DNA from 4 places in the Roseixanthobacter psychrophilus genome. Region 2 is predicted to be linked to each of the others. Evidence: predicted binding sites of a transcription regulator. Region 2 holds the regulator's gene; each other region holds the start of a gene.
The links. Region 2 encodes PhoB, which activates phosphate uptake and scavenging genes when phosphate is short. Its sites were predicted from a motif close to TGTCATNNANCTGTCAT; they were not measured.
Positions count from the first base shown of each region.

Region 1: phnD (phosphate/phosphite/phosphonate ABC transporter substrate-binding protein) is a predicted target of PhoB. The motif match lies at 3,659-3,675, and genes of this name have one in related genera.
Region 3: V5F77_RS01960 (NAD-glutamate dehydrogenase) is a predicted target of PhoB. The motif match lies at 3,565-3,581, and genes of this name have one in related genera.
Region 4: ugpB (sn-glycerol-3-phosphate ABC transporter substrate-binding protein UgpB) is a predicted target of PhoB. The motif match lies at 2,298-2,314, and genes of this name have one in related genera.

Region 1 covers NZ_JBAFWT010000021.1:82,880-87,666, forward strand. The annotation lists gene V5F77_RS17945 (YggS family pyridoxal phosphate-dependent enzyme) at 1-372, shown strand, start outside; tRNA gene V5F77_RS17950 (tRNA-Glu) at 662-737, shown strand; gene phnC (phosphonate ABC transporter ATP-binding protein) at 1,021-1,860, opposite strand; gene phnE (phosphonate ABC transporter, permease protein PhnE) at 1,857-2,690, opposite strand; gene phnD (phosphate/phosphite/phosphonate ABC transporter substrate-binding protein) at 2,721-3,578, opposite strand; gene V5F77_RS17970 (HAD-IIA family hydrolase) at 3,789-4,583, shown strand; gene V5F77_RS17975 (MurR/RpiR family transcriptional regulator) at 4,603-4,787, opposite strand, start outside.
Region 2 covers NZ_JBAFWT010000024.1:30,362-35,148, forward strand. The annotation lists gene pstA (phosphate ABC transporter permease PstA) at 1-558, shown strand, start outside; gene pstB (phosphate ABC transporter ATP-binding protein PstB) at 607-1,431, shown strand; gene phoU (phosphate signaling complex protein PhoU) at 1,451-2,179, shown strand; gene phoB (phosphate regulon transcriptional regulator PhoB) at 2,185-2,886, shown strand; gene V5F77_RS18945 (hypothetical protein) at 3,168-3,542, shown strand; gene V5F77_RS18950 (tripartite tricarboxylate transporter substrate binding protein) at 3,769-4,752, shown strand.
Region 3 covers NZ_JBAFWT010000001.1:420,590-425,376, reverse strand. The annotation lists gene V5F77_RS01960 (NAD-glutamate dehydrogenase) at 1-3,480, opposite strand, end outside; gene V5F77_RS01955 (peroxidase-related enzyme) at 3,704-4,369, shown strand; gene V5F77_RS01950 (hypothetical protein) at 4,430-4,787, shown strand, end outside.
Region 4 covers NZ_JBAFWT010000016.1:93,095-97,881, reverse strand. The annotation lists gene V5F77_RS15525 (twin-arginine translocation signal domain-containing protein) at 484-831, opposite strand; gene V5F77_RS15520 (helix-turn-helix domain-containing protein) at 1,168-2,250, shown strand; gene ugpB (sn-glycerol-3-phosphate ABC transporter substrate-binding protein UgpB) at 2,371-3,684, shown strand; gene V5F77_RS15510 (amidohydrolase family protein) at 3,810-4,766, shown strand.

The sequences.
Region 1 (4,787 bases), on a different contig from region 2:
GATCGCCCCAAGATCGCGCGCGCCTTGGCCGAGGAAATGGCCCGCCAGGGTCGCCGCCTGCCGGTGTTCGTGCAAGTAAACACCGGAGCCGAGCCGCAAAAGGCCGGCATTCTGCCGCAGGCAGCCGACGCCTTCATCGCCCAATGCCGCGACGCCTGCGGCCTGCAGGTGGAGGGATTGATGTGCATTCCGCCCGTAGAGGACGTGCCGGCGCCGCATTTCGCCCTGCTCGCGCAGATCGCCGCGCGCAACGGGCTGCGCGGCCTCTCCATGGGCATGAGCGCCGACTTCGCGGTGGCGATCCATCAGGGCGCGACCCATGTTCGGATCGGTAGCGCCATCTTCGGCCACCGCCCCCGCTCGCCCGCCTGATGGCAACGGCCGCTGAAGATCGATCGTCGGTCCTTCCTCCATGGCCGCGCGGCGTTTGAACACACCCCTCTCGGCACCGGTCAAGGACCGGGGCCGTCGGGGTGGTCGCCGGAAAGTGCGCGCGAGCGGGCCATGGTTCGGGACAGCTCGCCTCCGCCATAGCTCATCGCGCCCACAGGTCGTGCGTCCCGCCGGCGTTTCGGCTCCAGCCTGGGGATGACCCACATATGCCTGCAGGAAGGGCTTGATGGCCGCCCAGTTCGCAGCTATACGGAGCCCCTTCCGCGCAGCTCCCATCGTCTAGCGGTCTAGGACGTCGCCCTCTCACGGCGAAAACAGGGGTTCGATTCCCCTTGGGAGCGCCATTACCCATACAAATCAATGGGTTGAACGGGCTCTTTGCGGCTGGGCAATATACGCGAAGCGTCTTCCGCATTCATCTTGCGGAGCACGTTACTGTCAGCCGCTTCTGACTGGCGGCACGCGTATAGCGATCCACAATCTGGCTCGTCACACGGCCCCTCCCCGACATGATTTCTCGATCCGCGCAGCCCGCTTGTCAGTCTCCCGCCGCAAGGCGTGCATCCAGGCTGGGGGCATGGTCGGCTTCACCTCCGGAACGGCCGAAAGCCGCGCGTCCGGGCCCGCTCAGCAGGCCTCGCTTGGGGGGGCATCGATGCTGCCGTGATAGATCGCATCGATCTGTGCCATGTCGATATCGCCGGCCGGCGCGTCCAGCACCACCTGACCGGCGCGCAGGGCGACGATCCGGTCGGCATAGCGCCGGGCAAGGTCGGTCTGGTGCAGGCTGCACAGCACCGCGATGCCCCGCTCGCGGGCGATCTCGCGCAGGACATTGAGGACATTCTCGGCCGAGGCGGGATCGAGGCTCGCCACCGGCTCGTCGGCGAGGATCAGCTTGCTCTGCTGGGCGAGGACGCGGGCGATGGCGACCCGCTGCTGCTGCCCGCCCGAGAGCGAATCCGCCCGCTGGTAGGCGCGGTCCAGCAGGCCGACCCGGTCCAACGCCGCCAGCGCGATCTGCCGGTCCGCGGACCGGAACATGCGGGCCAGCACCCGCCACGTGGGGGTATGCCCCAGCCGCCCGGCCAGCACGTTGTCGCGCGCGCTCAACCGGCCGATCAGGTTGAATTGCTGGAAGATCAGGCCGATCGAGCGCCTTTGTTCGCGCAGCGCGCCGCGGTTGAGGCTGGCGATGTCCCGTCCCATCACCCGCACCTGCCCGCCATCCACTTCCACGAGGCGCGAAATGCAGCGGAAAACGGTGCTCTTCCCGGCGCCGCTCGGCCCCAAAAGCGCCACCACTTCGCCGGGCCGGATGGTGAATTGCACATCGCGCAGCGCCTGCGCCGTGCCGTACATCTTCGAGACGCCCACCAGCTCCAGGGCCGGCGGACCCTGCTCGCGGGCGGAGGGCAACGCGTCCAGGGCCGCGCCGCGCAGGGAGGGCGGGAGCGCGGCGGTCATGCGAGCCTCCGGCGCAGCCACGCGCTGAGCTGGTCGATGGCGGTGACCATGATCAGCATGATGACCGTCACCGTCAGCAGCTTCGGGAAATCCAGGAGGTCGATGGCGGCCTTGATCTCGATGCCGATGCCGCCGGCACCGACGATGCCGAGGATGGTCGAGGTGCGCACATTGGCCTCCCACATATAAAGGGAGATCGACGCGAGATTGGGCAGCGCCGAAGGCAGCAAGGCATAAGAGATGATCTTGGTGCGGTTGGCGCCGGTCATGGCGGCCGCTTCAAGGGGCGCGCGCGGCAAGGTCTCGATCACTTCGCTGTTGAGCTTGGCGATCACGCCCACCGAATGAACGATCATGCCGAGCACGCCGGCGAACGGCCCGAGCCCCACCGCCGCCACGAACAGCAGCGCGAACACCACGGTATCGACGCCCCGGCAGCAATTCACCAGCCAGCGGATCGGCAAGGCGATGAGCGGCGAGGGGGTCACGTTGCGGGCGATGAACACCGAGAGCGGAAACCCGAACACGGTGGCGAAGGTGGTTCCCACGGTCGCGATCGCCACCGTCTCCGCCGCCCGCAGCCAATAGACGTCGAGGTCGGCAAGATAGGGCGGCCAGGATTTGGCCGCCCATTGCAGCAGGCGCGGCACGCCCGTAATCAGCCGCGCCGGATCGAATTCCGAGAGCCAGAGGCAGGCGACGAAGAACGCAGCCAACCCAAGGCAGAGGCCGATGCGGGCCAGCGAGCGGGGGGCGGCCAGGCTCTCCGGCTGTTCGACATAGACCCCGCCCGGATTTCGGACGGGCGGCACGCGCTTTTGGTCCCACATGGATCTGGTCCCGGCCAAGGAGGATGGCGGCTATTTCAGCACGCCGAGGTCGCGTCCCATTTTTTCAAGGACGGCATAGGGTTCATAGGTGGTGGAGATGAAGCCGGTATAGGGCTTCGGCAGAAGCTTCAGCTCTTCCGGCGTCAAGGAATTGAAGGCGGCCTGGAGCTTCTTGGCGAGCTCGGGATCGAGGCCCTGGCGCACCACGATGCATTCGTTGGGCAGCGGCTGCGATTCCCACACCACCTCATTGGCGTCGGCGGTCATCAGGCCGTTGCGGATCATGGTGTTGCGGTGAATATCCCAGCCCGTGGCGAGATCCACCTGCCCGTTGATGGTGGCCATCTGCGCCGCGGCGGCGGAAGCGCCCTCGGCATAGGGCTTGAAGAATTGCTTGGGCTCGATGCCCTGCGACTTGAAGTAATGGGTGGGCACCATCCAGCCGGTGGTCGAGCCGGTGTCGAGCATCTGCATCGACATGCCCTTGGCGTCGTCGGGGAATTTCGCGATCTTCAACCCCGGCCGGGCGACGATCAGGCCCTTATAATAGGGCTTGCCGTCCACCAGCATCATATTGATGACCTCGACGCCGCCATTGATCTTGGCCAGCACATAGCCCCACGGCCCCATCTGGGCCATGTCGATCTGGCCGCTGCTGATGGCGATGGAAATGCCGGCCCAGTCGTTGGCGACCGTGAGCTGCAAATCGACCCCCGCGCGGTCGCAGACGATCTTATAGATCGGCTCCCACACCTTCTTGGTCTCGGCCTGGGTCGGCTGGGAGGGCGCAAGGCCGACCTTGATGAGCGGGCGGGTTTGCGCGCGCAGGATCGCGGGTGCGGCGAGCATCGCCGCGGCCGTGATGAGAAACATCCGACGGCTGGTCATTCTCAGTCCCCTTCGATGCAATGCCAAAGGCGTCGAGGCTGCGGAAAAGCACCTCTCATCCCCACTTTACCCCCTGGATGATGAAAATTCAGTGACACAAATTATTAATTGAGTAAAACTCAAATTATGGGCAAAAATCGCCGCAGGTGCTTATTTCCAAGGACATTCGGCGCGAGAATGAAGAAAACTCAGGTGTTAGACGGCGAGGAAATGCAGGACTCACAACGTGACATCGGCCCGGACGTCGTGGGCCGCGATGCCGACATCGACGGCTTGCAGGCCGCCCGAACGGCCCTTGCCCAGGCGCGCGGGCTCCTCATCGACCTCGACGGCACGCTGATGCACGCCCACCGCGTCCTGCCCGGCGCGCGCGATCTCATCCGCCGCCACGGCCGCAGATCCATGGTCCTGTCGAACAATTCGTCAGATACCTGCGCGACGCTCAGCCAGCGGCTGCGCGTCGCCGGCATGGAAATTCCCGCCGGCCGCATCATTCTCGCCGGCGTGGAGACCATCGCGCTCACGGCCCGGCGCTGGCCTGGCGCCCGCGTGCTCCTGTGCGCCGCGCCGGTTCTGCAAGCGGCGGCGGCGGAGGCCGGGCTTTGCCTGACGCGGGAGCGGGCGGAGGTGGTGATCATCGCCCGGGACGAACAGTTCGACTATGCCGCCTTGAGCGCGGCCGCGAACGCCGTCAGCCGGGGCGCCGCCTTCGTCGTGACCAATCCCGACGGCGCGCACCCAGGTCCGGGGCGCCTGCGGGTTCCCGAGACCGGCGCCCTCGCCGCCGCGGTCGCCGCCGCCGCCGGGCGGCAGCCCGACCTGGTGGTCGGAAAGCCCTCGCCCGGCCTGTTCCAGACTGCACTGGCAAAGCTCGGCCTTACCGCCGACCAGGCACTGATGATCGGCGACAATCCCGCCACCGACGGGCGCGGCGCAAGCGCCCTCGGCATGCCCGCCTGCATCCTCGACGACACGCTCACTTTGCCGCGCCTGCTGGCGGCGTGAGCCCCGAGCCGATGCGGGTCTAAGGCGCGCGCGGGCGCTTGGTGCCGATGACCTCGTAGGATTTCTGGATCGCCTCCAGCGATTCCTTCCATCGCAGCAGGGCCAGCCGCGCGTACAGGATGTCGATCACCACCATCTGCGCGATGCGGCTCGACAGCGCTTCCATGCGGAAGCGGGTTTCCTGGGACGAGGTGTAGAGCACCA
Region 2 (4,787 bases):
GAGAATGGAAAGACCACGAAGGTTGGCCACGTCGCCAGGTTCGTGAACGACATCCTTCTCTCGGCGCCGTCGATCCTTGTCGGCCTGTTCGTCTATGCCTTCCTCGTCAACCCGTTCGGCGGGTTCTCCGGCTGGGCCGGCTCGGCGGCACTGGCGATCCTTGTGATCCCGGTGGTGGTGCGGACCACGGAGGACATGCTGAACCTGGTGCCCATCGGCTTGCGCGAAGCGGCCTATGCGCTCGGTGCGCCTCAATGGAAGGTCGTGATGATGGTGACCTGGCGCGCTGCGCGCGCCGGGATCATGACCGGCGTCCTGCTCTCCATCGCCCGCGCCGCCGGCGAGACCGCGCCGCTGCTGTTCACCTCGCTAGGCAACAATTCATGGTCGACCGATCTGTCGGCGCCGATGGCGAGCTTACCCATCGCCATCTATCAATATGCCGGCAGCCCCTTCGATGACTGGGTTGCCCTGGCCTGGGCCGGTGCCCTGCTCATCACGGTGTCCGTGCTGGTGCTGAACATCGTCTCCCGTCTCTTCCTCGCCCGGGCGGGCTGAGCGCCTGGACCCCTGGACAACCGCACATCAAGATCCAAGAGGCCGAAGATGAATTCCGCAGTGGACCCCACCTTCAACATCGCATCGTCCGTCTCGGCCAAGCCCGATGCGGTGCAGGCGCCGACCAAGATCAAGGTGGAGAAGCTCGATTTCTATTACGGGCAGAACCATGCGCTGAAGAACATCAATTTCGAGATCCCCGAGAAGCGCGTCACCGCGATGATCGGTCCCTCGGGCTGCGGCAAGTCCACCTTGCTGCGCGTGTTCAACCGCATGTACGATCTCTATCCCGGCCAGCGCGCCGAGGGTGGCGTCATGTTCGATGGGGTGAACATCGTCGGCAAGGACCTGGACCCGACCGTCGTGCGCACGCGCATCGGCATGGTGTTCCAGAAGCCGACCCCGTTCCCCATGTCGATCTATGACAACATCGCCTTCGGCGTGCGCCTGCACGAGAGCCTCAACAAGGCGAAGATGGACGAGCGGGTGGAAAGCTGCCTGCGCAAGGCCGCCATCTGGGAAGAGACCAAGGACCGCCTGCACACCTCGGCGCTCGGCATGTCCGGCGGCCAGCAGCAGCGCCTGTGCATCGCCCGCACCATCGCCGTGCAGCCGGAAGTGATCCTGCTGGACGAGCCCACCTCGGCGCTCGACCCGATCTCCACCTCGAAGATCGAAGATCTGATCGACGAGTTGAAGCAGGATTTCACGATCGTCATCGTGACCCACAACATGCAGCAGGCGGCGCGCTGCGCCGATATCACGGCCTTCTTCTATCTGGGAGAATTGGTTGAAGTCGCGCCATCCGACGTGATCTTCACCAATCCCAAGCAGATCAAGACCCGCGACTACATCACCGGCCGCTTCGGCTGAGCGAACAAGGATCTGCGAGATGTCCGACCATACCGTCTCGGCCTTCGATGCCGAGCTGAAGGAGATCGGCCGCAAGGTCGTCGAAATGGGTGGCCAGTCCGAGCGCATGGTGGCCGATGCCGTCGGCGCCCTGATCCGCCGCGATACCGCCGCCGCCCAGCGGGTGATCCTGCTCGACACGAGCGTCGATCACCTGCAGCGGGAAATCGAGGAAAAGGCCATCCTCTGCATCGCCAAGCGTCAGCCGGTCGCCAGCGACCTGCGTGACGTGGTGGCTTCGATCCGCATTGCTTCCGACCTGGAACGCATCGGCGATCTCGCCAAGAACGTGGGCAAGCGCGTGCTCGCCATCGAAGGGGAATACCATCCCCAGAAGCTGGTGCGCGGCGTCGAGCACATGTCCGACCTGGTGCTTGAGCAGCTCAAGGAAGTGCTGGACGCCTATGCCAGCCGCGACAAGGCCAAGGCCGTGGACGTGTGGGTGCGCGACAGCGGCATCGACACCATGTACACGTCCCTGTTCCGCGAGCTTCTCACCTATATGATGGAAGATCCGCGCAACATCTCGGTGTGCACGCATCTGCTGTTCTGCGCGAAGAACATCGAGCGCATCGGCGACCACGCGACCAATATCGCGGAAACCATCTATTACATGGTGTCCGGCCAGGTATTGTCGGACGAACGCCCGAAGGCGGATGTCTCCAGTGAGACCACCGTTGCTTTCCCGGGGGTTAGCCTTCAGGGGTAAAATCTGTGGCTGCGCGTATCTTGATTATCGAGGACGAGGAACCGCTGACCCTTCTGCTCCGCTACAATCTGGAGTCCGAGGGCTATTTCGTCGAAAGCGTCGGACGTGGCGACGAGGCCGAGACCCGGTTGCGCGAAAGCGTGCCGGATCTCGTGATCCTCGACTGGATGCTGCCGGGGTTATCGGGCATCGAACTGTGCCGCCGCCTGCGCACCCGTCCGGAAACGGAACGCCTGCCAGTCATCATGCTCACCGCAAGGGGCGACGAGACCGAGCGCGTGCGCGGCCTTGCTACCGGGGCTGACGATTATGTGGTGAAGCCCTTCTCCGTGCCGGAACTGTTGGCGCGCGTGCGCGCCCTGCTGCGCCGGGCGAAGCCGGAGCATGTCGCCACCCTACTGCGGGCCGGCGACATCGAGCTGGACCGGGAGACCCACCGGGTGCACCGCTCCGGCCGCGAGGTGCATCTCGGGCCAACCGAATTCCGCCTGCTGGAATTCCTCATGCAGAGCCCAGGACGGGTGTTCTCACGGGAGCAATTGCTCGACGGGGTGTGGGGGCAGGACGTCTATATCGACGAGCGCACCGTGGACGTGCATGTCGGCCGGCTGCGCAAGGCGATCAATCGCGGGCGCCAGTCGGATCCGATCCGCACCGTCCGTGGCGCCGGCTATTCCTTCAACGAGATGTTCGCCCGCGTTCACTGAGCGGATGACGAGGAAGGCCCATGGGTTGACTCATGGGTCTTCGGCCAAGCTTGGGCCTTCGGTCAAGCTAGCGCGGCGCCTGAGCGTAGCCCTCCCGGCCCCGTTCGGAAGCCGCTGGTATGATGCGGTCCGCGCTCAAGGCGGCATCATCCGAAGGTTGCGGTAGGTCATCCCAAACGAGGATATCGGCGTCCTCCCGTGTGATGGCCGCCCGATGGGGCCATGGCTAAACGTGAAGGCAACGGAGGATTTGGCCTCCAGTCTTCACGAGACCCTGCGCTATGGCCCAAGAGTCCCATCCCCTGCCGCCGTTCTCCGCGTCCGTATCCCGCGTGCGGACGGCATCCAACGCCAGCGCCGTGCGCCGCTGGAACGCGCTCCTGGCGGTGTGCCTCGGTGGCATGCTGCTCGCCTCGGCCTTCACCAGCGCTAGGGCGGGTGAGATCTCGCCGCCGCTGAATTGCGCGGAAGCCGCGTCGATCATCGCCCGCTCGGGCGCGGCGATCATCCGCAACTCACCGACCACCTACGACCGCTATGTGCGCGACGGCAGCTTCTGCGGCCCGGATGGGGCCACGACCCCGGCCTTCGTTCCGACCTGGGACAATCCGGATTGTTTCGTCGGATACAGCTGCGGCAATTTCCCTTCGCGCTAGCGCCGGAGCCGCTCAGGCTCAATCGCGCTCGGCGGCGAATCCCGCTCCAACTCTTGGATAGAGAAGGTTCACCGATCAGATGGGCCACTCAATCTGATCGGAACGTGTGCCAGGTGGCGCCGGATCGGCTGCTCCGCTCCTCCAAGCTGCGCCGATGGTCGAATAGGTGAGGGGCTTCTTCCTCAGCGTAATCTTGCCTTAAGATGCGCGCCGAGGAGACCCAAGCATGAAGAAAATCCTAGGCATCGTTGCCGTGGCCGCCACTTTGTTTTCAGGGGCGGCACAGGCGCAGGCGCCCGTGCAGCAAGATTATCCAAACCGGCCGATCCGGCTCGTTGTGCCGTTTGCGGCGGGCGGTTCCACCGACATCGTCGCCCGCATCATCGCTGCGAAGATGAGCGATATTCTCAAACAGCCCGTGGTGGTGGAAAATCGCGGCGGTGCCGGCGGCAATGCGGGGGCAGCCTCCGTCGCCCGCGCCGCGCCGGACGGATACACGGTGCTGATGGGCACGGTCGCCACCCATGCCATCAATCCCGCGCTTTACGCCAAGATGCCCTATGACCCGGTGAAGGATTTCGCGCCGGTCTCGCTGCTGGTGAATGTGCCCAATGTGGTGATCGTCCATCCCTCATTGAACGTGAAGACCACGGCGGAGCTGATCGCGCTGCTGAAGGCCAATCCGGACAAATATGAATATGCCTCCTCGGGCGTCGGCACGCCGCTGCACCTGTCGGGCGCGCTGTTCGAGAGCATGGCCGGCGTGAAGATGACCCATATTCCCTACAAGGGCGCGGGCCCCGCAATGCTCGATGTGGTCAGCGGCAATGTGAAGATCATGTTCGACAATCTGCCGTCCGCCATCGGCCAGATCCGCAAGGGCGCGGTGGTGGGCTTGGCTGTGACCACGAAGGAGCGCTCGCCGGCCGCTCCGGATATCCCGACCGTTTCGGAATCCGGCCTGCCGGGTTATGAGACCTATTCCTGGAACGCGATCTTCGCGCCGGCGGGAACGCCCATGGCCTATATCGACAAGCTGGCCGCGGCGGGCGCGCAGGCGGTTGCCGATCCTGAGGTCAAGGCGAAGCTGGCGGATCTCAGCGCCATCACTGTCGGCAGCAGGCCGGATCAGCTCGCCGCCCACGTGAAGTCTGAAATCGCCAAATGGGCGCCGGTGGTGAAGGCGTCGGGCGCCTCGGTCTCCGAATAATCATCGGCTATCCCGCCCCCCGCCTGCGGGGGGCG
Region 3 (4,787 bases), on a different contig from region 2:
CACGCCGTGGCGCGCCGCCTCGATGCGGCCGCGCTGGGTCATGCCGAGATTGGCGCCTTCGCCCACCACCTTCACCCGCAAGTCGCGCGCGGCGATGCGGATCGGATCATTGGCGCGGTCGCCGGCCTGGGCGTCGGTTTCGCTCGCGGCGCGCACATAGGTGCCGATGCCGCCGAACCAGAGCAGATCGGCCTTGGCCTTGAGGATGGCGCTCATCACCTCGGTGGGCGTCGCCTCCAGCTTGTCGAGCCCGAGCACGGCGCGGGCCTGCTCCGACAGGGGGATGCGCTTGGCGGTGCGGGGATAGATGCCGCCGCCCGGGGAGATCAGGGCCGGATCGTAATCGGCCCAGCTTGAGCGGGGCAGGGCGAACAGGCGCGCGCGCTCCGCGTGGGAGGCGGCGGGATCGGGCTCGGGATCGAGGAAGATGTGGCGATGGTCGAACGCCGCCACCAGCTTCAGCGCGCTGGAGAGCAGCATGCCGTTGCCGAACACGTCGCCGGACATGTCGCCGACGCCCACCACGGTGATCGGCGTGGTCTGGATGTCCACGTCGATTTCGCGGAAGTGGCGCTTCACCGCTTCCCAGGCGCCGCGGGCGGTGATGCCCATGGCCTTGTGGTCGTAGCCCACCGAGCCGCCGGAGGCGAAGGCGTCGTCGAGCCAGAAGCCGTGTTCCTGCGACAGGCCGTTGGCGATGTCGGAGAAGGTGGCGGTGCCCTTGTCGGCCGCGACCACGAGATAGGGATCGTCGCCGTCGACGCGCACGGTCAGCGGCGGGTGCACCACCTCGCCGCCCTTGAGATTGTCGGTGATTTCCAGCAGAGCGGTGACGAAGATCTTGTAGGCGGCGATGCCTTCCGCCTGGATCGCGTCGCGCGAGCCGCCGATGGGCAGGTGCTTGGGCACGAAGCCGCCCTTGGCGCCCACCGGCACGATGACCGCATTCTTCACCTGCTGCGCCTTCACCAGGCCGAGCACCTCGGTGCGGAAATCCTGCGGCCGGTCGGACCAGCGCAGGCCGCCGCGCGCCACATGGCCGAAGCGCAGATGCACGCCTTCGACCCGGGGCGAATAGACGAACACCTCATACATGGGCCGGGGCAGGGGGAGCCCCTCCACCTTGGCACTGTCGTATTTGATGGCGATGGCGCCCTTGGGCCGGCCGTCCCCATCCACCTGATAGAAGGTGGTGCGCAGCGCCGCGTCCACGAGATTGACGAAGCGGCGCAGGATGCGGTCCTCGTCGAGCGAGGACACGTCGGCGAGGGCCGCCTCGATCTCCTCGCGCGGCGGCGCGGCACGGGCGGCGCGGGCCTGCGGGCTCGCATCGAGGCGCGGATCGAATGAGGTGTGGAACAACTGGACGATCCGGGCAGCCACGTCCGCGTGGTTGATCAGCGTGGTCCACAGATAGTCCTGGGAATAGGGAATGCCGGCCTGCCGGAGATAACGGGCCAGCGCACGGGCGAGCGCGACGTCGCGCCAGCCGAGGCCGGTGTCGAGCACCAAGGCGTTGAAGCCGTCGTTCTCCGCCTCGCCGCGCAGCACGGCGGTGAGCAGATCTTCCAGCCGGGCGGCCGAGCCGGACACCTCGATGGTGCCGGCATCCACCCGTTCCAGGGTCATTTCATGCAGCCAGGAGCGGCGCACCTCGGTGTCGGCGCCGCACACCGGCTCGATATGATAGGTGCGCTCGTTGATCGCCTTGAGGCCCATGTTCTCCAGCATCGGCACGCGCTCGGAGAGCGGGAGCGGCCGGCCGAAGGAGAGCAGGCGCAGCGAGATGCGGTTCGCGGGGTCGCCCGGGCGGCGGTAGAAGTCGAGCGCGATCGGCCGCTCGGGGGAGAGCCGCTCCAGCCGCTCGATGTCGGCGACGGCGGTCTCGATCCCGTAGGCGGCGATGTAGCCGGCGTCGAACGCATCGCCGTAGCGCTCGAACAGCAGGCCGGCATCGCTGACGCCCGGCGCCTCGCGCAGCGCCTGGCGCAGGCGGTCGCTCCAGGAGAGCACGTCCTCGGCCACGGCGGCTTCCAGCGCGAAGCGATCCACCTCCGGCGTGCGGCCTTCGCGCCGGCCGATGATGTAATGCACGCGGGTCAGCGGCACATCCGAGAGGAAGGAAGGCGAGGCGGCCGAGACGTGTCCGCCGAAGGCGGCGGCGAGGCGTGCGCCGATCTTGTCGCGCAGCGCCGCGTCGAAGCGCTCGCGCGGCACATAGACCAGAACCGAGACGAAGCGATCGAACGCATCCACCCGCGGCAGCACCCGCACGCGCGGGCGGTCGTAGAGCGAGAGGATGTCGCGGGCGAACACCAACAGGGTGGTCGGGTCGATCTGGAACAGGTCGTCGCGCGGATAGGTTTCGAGCACGGTGCCGAGCGCCTTGCCCGAATGGCTCTCGCGGTCGAGCCCGGCCTCTTCCACCACCATCTCCACCTTGCGGCGCAGATAGGGGATCTGGCGGACCGAGTCGGTATAGGCGGTGGCGGTGAACAGGCCGATGATGCGCAACTCGCCCAAAAGGCGGCCATCGTCGGCATGCAGCTTCACGCCGACATAATCCAGGAACGCGCGGCGGTGCACCCGCGAGCGCAGCGAGGATTTGGTGACGATCAGCGGCAACGGGCCGGCGAGGAACTGGCGGATTTCCGGCGTCGTCACCACCGCTTCCTCGCCGAGGCGCAATTCGTGCACCTCGCGGTCGCGCAGGATGCCGAGGCCCTCCTCGGCGACTTCCAGGCCGCCGTCGGCGGCAAGCGCATAGCGGCGCACGCCGATGAAGATGAAATCGTCGCTGGCCAGCCAGTCGATGAAATCGGCGGCTTCCTTGCGCTCTTCCTTGGAATAGGGCTGCGACTTGCGGCGGAAGCCTTCCGCCGCCTGCCGCACTTCGGCACGCATGGCCTGGAAATCGGCATTGGCGGCGCGCACGTCGGCGAGCGTCTTGTCGAGCGCGGCCTTGAGCGTCTCGCGCCCCTCGGCGGTTTCCAGCGCCTGGATATGTATGTGGATCAGGCTTTCGCGGGCGGAGCGCTTGCGGCCCTGGGAGAGGTCGGTCTCGATGCCGGTGGCCACGCCATCGCCATTGCGCTCGACGGCGAAGATGGGATGGGTAACGAACTTCGGCTCGAAATTCCCGTCGGCCAGTTCGCCGGCGATCGAATCGAACAGGAAGGCCATATCCTCATTGACGGTCTCGACCACCGTGATGGCGGGCGCGCCGGACCATTGGGGATTGAACACCCGCACGTCGTGCTGTCCCGGCACGCGGCCGGAGAGATGGGCATGGGCTTCGCGGCACAATTGCGCCAGGGCTTCCGGGAGCAGGGTTTCCACGTCCTCCGGGGCAGCGCCGGCGAGCAGGGCACGGGCGAAAAAATCGGGCACCGGGCCGCCGGCAAGCAGCGCCACGGTTTCGTCGATGCGCGCCTGGGCGGTGAAACCAAGCTCTGAACCTTGAAATCCTAGGACGTTCATGGCCTCTCCCCTTCAGCCCCGCCCGAAGTGTGGGGCCTGTCGTCCTCAGATCGGACGTTCTGACTGTGGGTTTCGCTCAGAGCCGCGACGGAACGATGACGGGGATCTCTATCTAAGGGGGAGCAGGATGACCGCGCCGAAGAGCACAGGCAAGCCCAAGAAATTAAAGTCAAAGTCTGCTGAAAATGCAGGCGCGCCCAAGACCGGGGCAGTCCAGGCCGCCATGCAGGCCGTGGCGCGCGCCGCGACCACCGTCGCCGCCAAGGCCAAGGCCGGGCCCGCGCGGAAGCCCGCCGCCGTGAAGGCACCGCCGGCCCGGCCGGCCGACGATGCGCCGCTGATCGCGCTCGACCTGCCGCCAGCCCCTCTCGATCCCGGGAACCAGGCCTATTTCGACAAGTGCATGGAGAAGCTCGGCTTCGTGCCGAACGTTCTGGCGGCCTACAGTTTCGACATGGCCAAGCTGAATGCGTTCGCCGGCATATATAACGACCTCATGCTGGCGCCCTCCGGCCTCTCGAAGCTGGAGCGGGAGATGATCGCGGTGGCGGTATCGAGCGTGAACCGCTGTTATTACTGCCTGACCGCCCATGGCGCGGCGGTGCGGGCGCTTTCGGGCGATCCGATCCTGGGCGAGCAGATGGTGATGAATTATCGCGCCGCGCGCCTGGAGCCGCGCCAACGGGGCATGCTGGACTTCGCCGTCAAGCTGACCGAGCGGCCCCACGAAGTGGAAGAGGCGGACCGCGAGGGCCTGCGGAAGCTGGGCTTTTCCGAGCGGGACATCTGGGACATCGCGGCGGTGACGGGGTTCTTCAACATGTCGAACCGCATTGCCGGCGGCGTCGATATGCGGCCGAACCCGGCCTACCACAGCCAGTCGCGCTGAGGGTATCGCGCAGCGCCGGCCCTTGCGTTATATTCTTAGGAATATAATTTGAAGGTCGGCATGCGCTATTTCTCCCTGCGCGGGTTCCACCCGCGTCGTTCTTCCCGGACCCGCCTCGGCGCCGCCGGGGTCTTCGCGCTGCTCGCGCTGGGCGCGGGTCCCGGCGCGGCCCTCACCGTCGAGGGGGAGGGTTGCGCGGGCGGCGCGTGGCCGCTCGATCGGGCACGCGCCGCCCTCGACGGCGCGACCGAGCGGGCCGTCAGCGGCGCGCGGCTGCCGGCGGCGGAAGCGGCGGTCATTCTCCAGCTCGTGCCGCTCAAGGAGGCGGGGTTGCCCTATCCGCCGACCCGCCTGCCGGCGGACGGCGGGACCTTTGCCGGCTTCCTGCTCGTGCCGGCGCCGCCTGCCTCCGGGCGGC
Region 4 (4,787 bases), on a different contig from region 2:
GGGTTCCCATAGGGAGCGGGTGAATCCGGGACCTCCCTCTCCCCGCCGGGGAGAGGGTTGGGGTGAGGGGGGACGGAGCCCCCTCGGGCTTGTATCGTTTTTGGAAAGGCCCGGCCCCCTCACCCGTCCGCTGCGCGGCCGACCTCTCCCCCTCGGGGAGAGGTGAAGCCGGGTCTGCCCGTTCTCAGAGGGGAGAGGTGAGTTCGGGTCCTCGCTCTCTCAGACGGGAGAAGGGAAGCCGGGTCCTCGCTCTCTCAGAGGGGGCGCGGTGAATTCGGGATCTCCCCCTCTCCCCGCCGGGGAGAGGGCTGGGGTGAGGGGGGGACGGCGCCCTATCGGCGCGGCATGTTCCATTTCGGACAGGCTCTTCCCCCTCACCCGTCCGCTGCGCGGCCGACCTCTCCCCCTCGGGGAGAGGTGAAGCCGGGCCGTCTCGTTCTCAGAGGGGGCGCAGGGGAATCCGGGCGCGCTCCCGAAGCCCGGTCAGCGGACCCAGCGACTGGGAATGAACACCCATTCGCCGCCGCGGTGCACCCATTGCGGGCCAACATGGCGGAAGCCGGGGCGATTGCGTTCCCAGCGGCCGGCGACCCAGACATAGCGTCGGTTGCGCGAACTCCACATCCAATAACCCGGCACCCAGACATAGCCGCGCCGCGCCGGCGGACGGGCCTCCCGGCGCGGGGGCGGGGGCGCGTTGAAGTTCGGCGAGCGCCGGTTGGGGATCTGCCACTGTTGCGCCTGGGCCTGCGGAGGCGCGGCGATAATCGCGAGCGGCGCGAGGGCGGCTCCGGTCAGAAGGGTCTTCAGGAAGCTACGGCGCGACAGCATCAATCGGTCCTCGGGCGCGGCAGGGCCGGCAAATTCGGAAGGGCCGGGCTTCCCGGAAAGAACGGGGCCGCTTTTCCGGGAAGCCCTTCGGAGCGGGGGCTCTGAGGCTGCCCGCGGTGCGGATGGGGGGAGCGGGCAGCATCGGCAAAACTAGCGCGGCATGGGGGTTTTGCGATGAGCCGTCCGTCCCGCGGGTGTGCGCATTGTCCAAATCCGTCGCCCGCCCCGCATGCGCCCCAATTTCGACCCTGCGGCACCGGCAAAACGGCGGTTTAACCTTGGCCTGTGCCAAGATAGTCTAAAGCCGGCCTTCGGGCCGCTGCGAGCAGAGACGACATGCGCTTTCCGGAGGCGGGGCACAACGAGGCGGCGGTGCCGCAAAATCCCAGGCTAGCCGATGCTGCGCCTGCGCTGCCGCTCGCGCCCGTTCGGTTCAGCACCGCCGGTCTGCCCAAGGCGGAGCAGTTCGACGGCTGGCACGATTTCATGGCGCCCACTGTGGACATTTCCCTGGTGACCGCGCCCGAGACGGGCTTCGTGGCGAACCAGGAGGTGTGGAACCTCGGCCGGTTCGCGCTCAGTTCGGCACGAATGCCGGGCGCCGGATACGAGCGGATCTGGACGCACCTCGGCAAGGACCCGATCGACCATTGGTGCCTCGTCCTCTACGAAGGCGACTGTCCCGGCAGGCGCGCGCCGCTCGGCTTCCGCTCGCTAGCCGCACCGTTCGCCGGCGGTGGACATGATCGGCGGGTGCTGACGCTGTTCATCCCGCGCGACCTGTTCGCCGGCAGCGCCGCCGCCTTCGACGCCGCGCCGCACGACATTCCCGACAGCGGGCTGGGCGGGCTGCTGGCAGACTATCTGCTGAGCCTGGAAAAGCAGCTTCCCCGCCTGACGCAGGCGGACCTGCCGGCGGTGGCGGAGGCGACGCGCACCCTGCTCGCCGCCTGCATCGTCCCCACCGCCGAGTCCCTCGCACAGGCGCGGGCGCCGATTCTGCGCACCACCCTGGAGCGGGCAAGGCGGATGATCCAGGGCAATCTCGGCGCGCCGAACCTGACCCCGGCGGGGCTATGCCGGACGCTCGGCATTTCCCGCTCGCGCCTGTATCGCCTGTTCGAGGATCTCGGCGGCGTGACGCGCTACATCCAGCGCCAGCGGCTGCTGGCGGCGATGGCGGCGCTCTCGGACCCGGCGGACGCGCGGGCCATCGGCCAGATCGCCGAGGCGTTCCGCTTCGCCGATGCCTCCAGCTTCAGCAGGGCGTTCCGGGGCGAATTCGGCTTCAGCCCGAGCGATGCCCGCAGCGCGGCGCAGGCCGGCCTCCCGCGCGCGCCCGTCCCCGTCCCCGCCCGCTGGCCGGCGGACGGGGGGGCGGCCGACCTTGAATCGATCCTGCGCGGGCTCCAGGCCTGAGGGCGCGGCCACCGGCCGGCCGCTGCATTCCCGGATTTGGCGCCGGCTGTCATCGAAACGTAACCTAAAGCCCGCATCCGTGTGGCCCGAGATGGTGCATATGCGCCTGAGGAGACAGAGATGGGATTGCGCACATTGGTCCCGGCGGTGGTTGCCGCCGCGCTTACCTTCGCCAGTCCGGCTGGCGCACAGACGCAGATCCAGTGGTGGCACGCCATGTCCGGCCCGCTGGGCGAGAAGCTGGAAAAGATCGCGAACGATTTCAACGCCTCGCAGAGCGAATACAAGATCGTCCCGGTGTACAAGGGCGCCTATCCCGAGACCATGACCGGCGCCATCGCCGCCTTCCGCGCCAAGCAGCATCCCGCCATCGTGCAGGTGTTCGAGGTGGGCACCGCCACGATGATGGCCGCCAAAGGCGCGATCTATCCGGTCTACAAGCTGATGGCCGACACGAACGAGCCGTTCGACACTAAGACTTATCTGCCCTCGGTCACCGGCTATTATTCCGACACGGCGGGCAACATGCTCTCCATGCCGTTCAATTCATCCACCACGATCCTGTATTACAACAAGGATCTGTTCGCCAAAGCGGGCCTCGACCCGAACACGCCACCCAAGACCTGGCCGGAAGTTGAGGCGGATGCGAAGAAGCTCCAGGCGTCGGGGGTGCCCTGCGGTTTCACCACGCAATGGCCGTCCTGGGTGAATGTCGAAAATCTCTCCGCCTGGCACAATGTTCCCATCGGCACGAAGCAGAACGGCATGGGCGGGCTCGACACCGTGCTGGAGATCGCCAACCCGCTGGTGGAGAAGCATTGGACAGCGCTGGTGGAATGGCAGAAGTCCAAGATCTTTGATTACGGCGGACGCCAGTCCAAGGCGGATCCGAAGTTTTTCTCCGGCGAATGCGCCATGTCCATCGGCTCCTCCGCGGCCCGCGCGGCGATCCTCGCCAATGCCAAATTCGACCTCGGCTATGGCATGCAGCCTTATTGGCCCGAGGTGAAAGGCGCGCCGCAGAATTCCATCATCGGCGGCGCCTCGCTCTGGGTGCTGAGCGGGCGGCCGAAGGAGGAATATCGCGGGGTGGCGAAATTCTTCACCTATCTCTCGCGCGCCGACGTCCAGGCCTGGTGGCACCAGCAGACCGGCTATCTGCCGATCACGCAGGCCGCTTACGATCTCTCGAAGGCACAGGGTTTCTATGAGAAGAACCCCGGCACCGACGTGTCGATCCTCCAGATGACGCTCAATCCGCCCACGGAAAATTCCAAGGGGCTGCGCTTCGGCTCGTTCGTGCAGATCCGCGACGTGATCGAGGAGGAGCTGGAAGAAACCCTGGCCGGCAAGAAGACCCCGAAGGAGGCCCTCGCCACCGCGCAGGCGCGCGGCAACGAGCTGCTGCGGGCATTCGAGAAGGCGAACCAATAGGGGGCTTGGCCCCCTTTGCCCGGTGCCCCCTCACTCCGGCCCTCTCCCCGGCGGGGAGAGGGGGATAAGCTTTGACGCCCATCCCGCTTTGACGCCCATCCCGCCATCCCGGCAAAGGCCGCGCCATGAAAATCGCCCTCGAAGAACATTTCATGCTGCCGGATTTCATCCCCTATCTGGACCAGGCCATGCCCAAGGTATCGCCGCAGGGCCGGGCAAGCCTGATCGCGGCGATGTCGGATTTCGGCGAGCAGCGCCTAGCGGCGATGGCGAGTGCCGGGGTTGAACGGGCAGTGCTCTCGCTCTCCGGCCCCGGCGTCCAGGTGGAGCCCGACACCGCCGTTGCCGTGAAGATGGCGCGGCGCGCCAATGATCTGCTCGCGGCGGAGGTGGCCAAGCGCGCCGATCGCTATAGCGGCTTCGCACATCTGGCCATGCAAGACGCGAGCGCCGCCGCCGATGAGCTGGAACGCTGCGTGCGCGAGCTTGGCTTCGTCGGCGCGATGGTGAATGGGCAGACCAACGGCATCTATCTTGATGACCCGCGCTACGACGTGTTCTGGGAGCGGCTGCAGGCGCTCGACCTGCCGCTCTATCTGCACCCCGGCGATTCCTATGTGCTGCCCTACGTGCTGGAGGGCGCGCCGGAACTGCTGAAGCCGACCTGGGAATGGAATATCGAGACCTCCTCCCATTTCCTGCGGCTGGTGTTCGCCGGCGTATTCGACCGCTTTCCCGGCCTCAAGATCGTGCTCGGCCACATGGGCGAGACCTTGCCTTATGTGCTGTGGCGGCTCGACAGCCGGTCCGAACTGATCGTCGGCAAGCGGCCGTTGCAGCTCGCGCCTTCGGCCTATTGCCGTCGCAACCTCTTTGTCACCACCTCGGGCCAATGCGACACGGTCCCGCTGCTGGCGGCGATCGGCGGGGTCGGCGCCGATCATGTGCTGTTCTCGGTGGATTATCCCTATGAGGATTCAGCAATTGCTGGAAAATTCCTCGACGACGCCCCGCTCGACGGCGCAACGCGTGCGAAAGTGGCGTACCTCAACGCCGCCAGTCTGATGCGGTTGAAGCTCTGACACGCGGGCGGGGCGGCATCG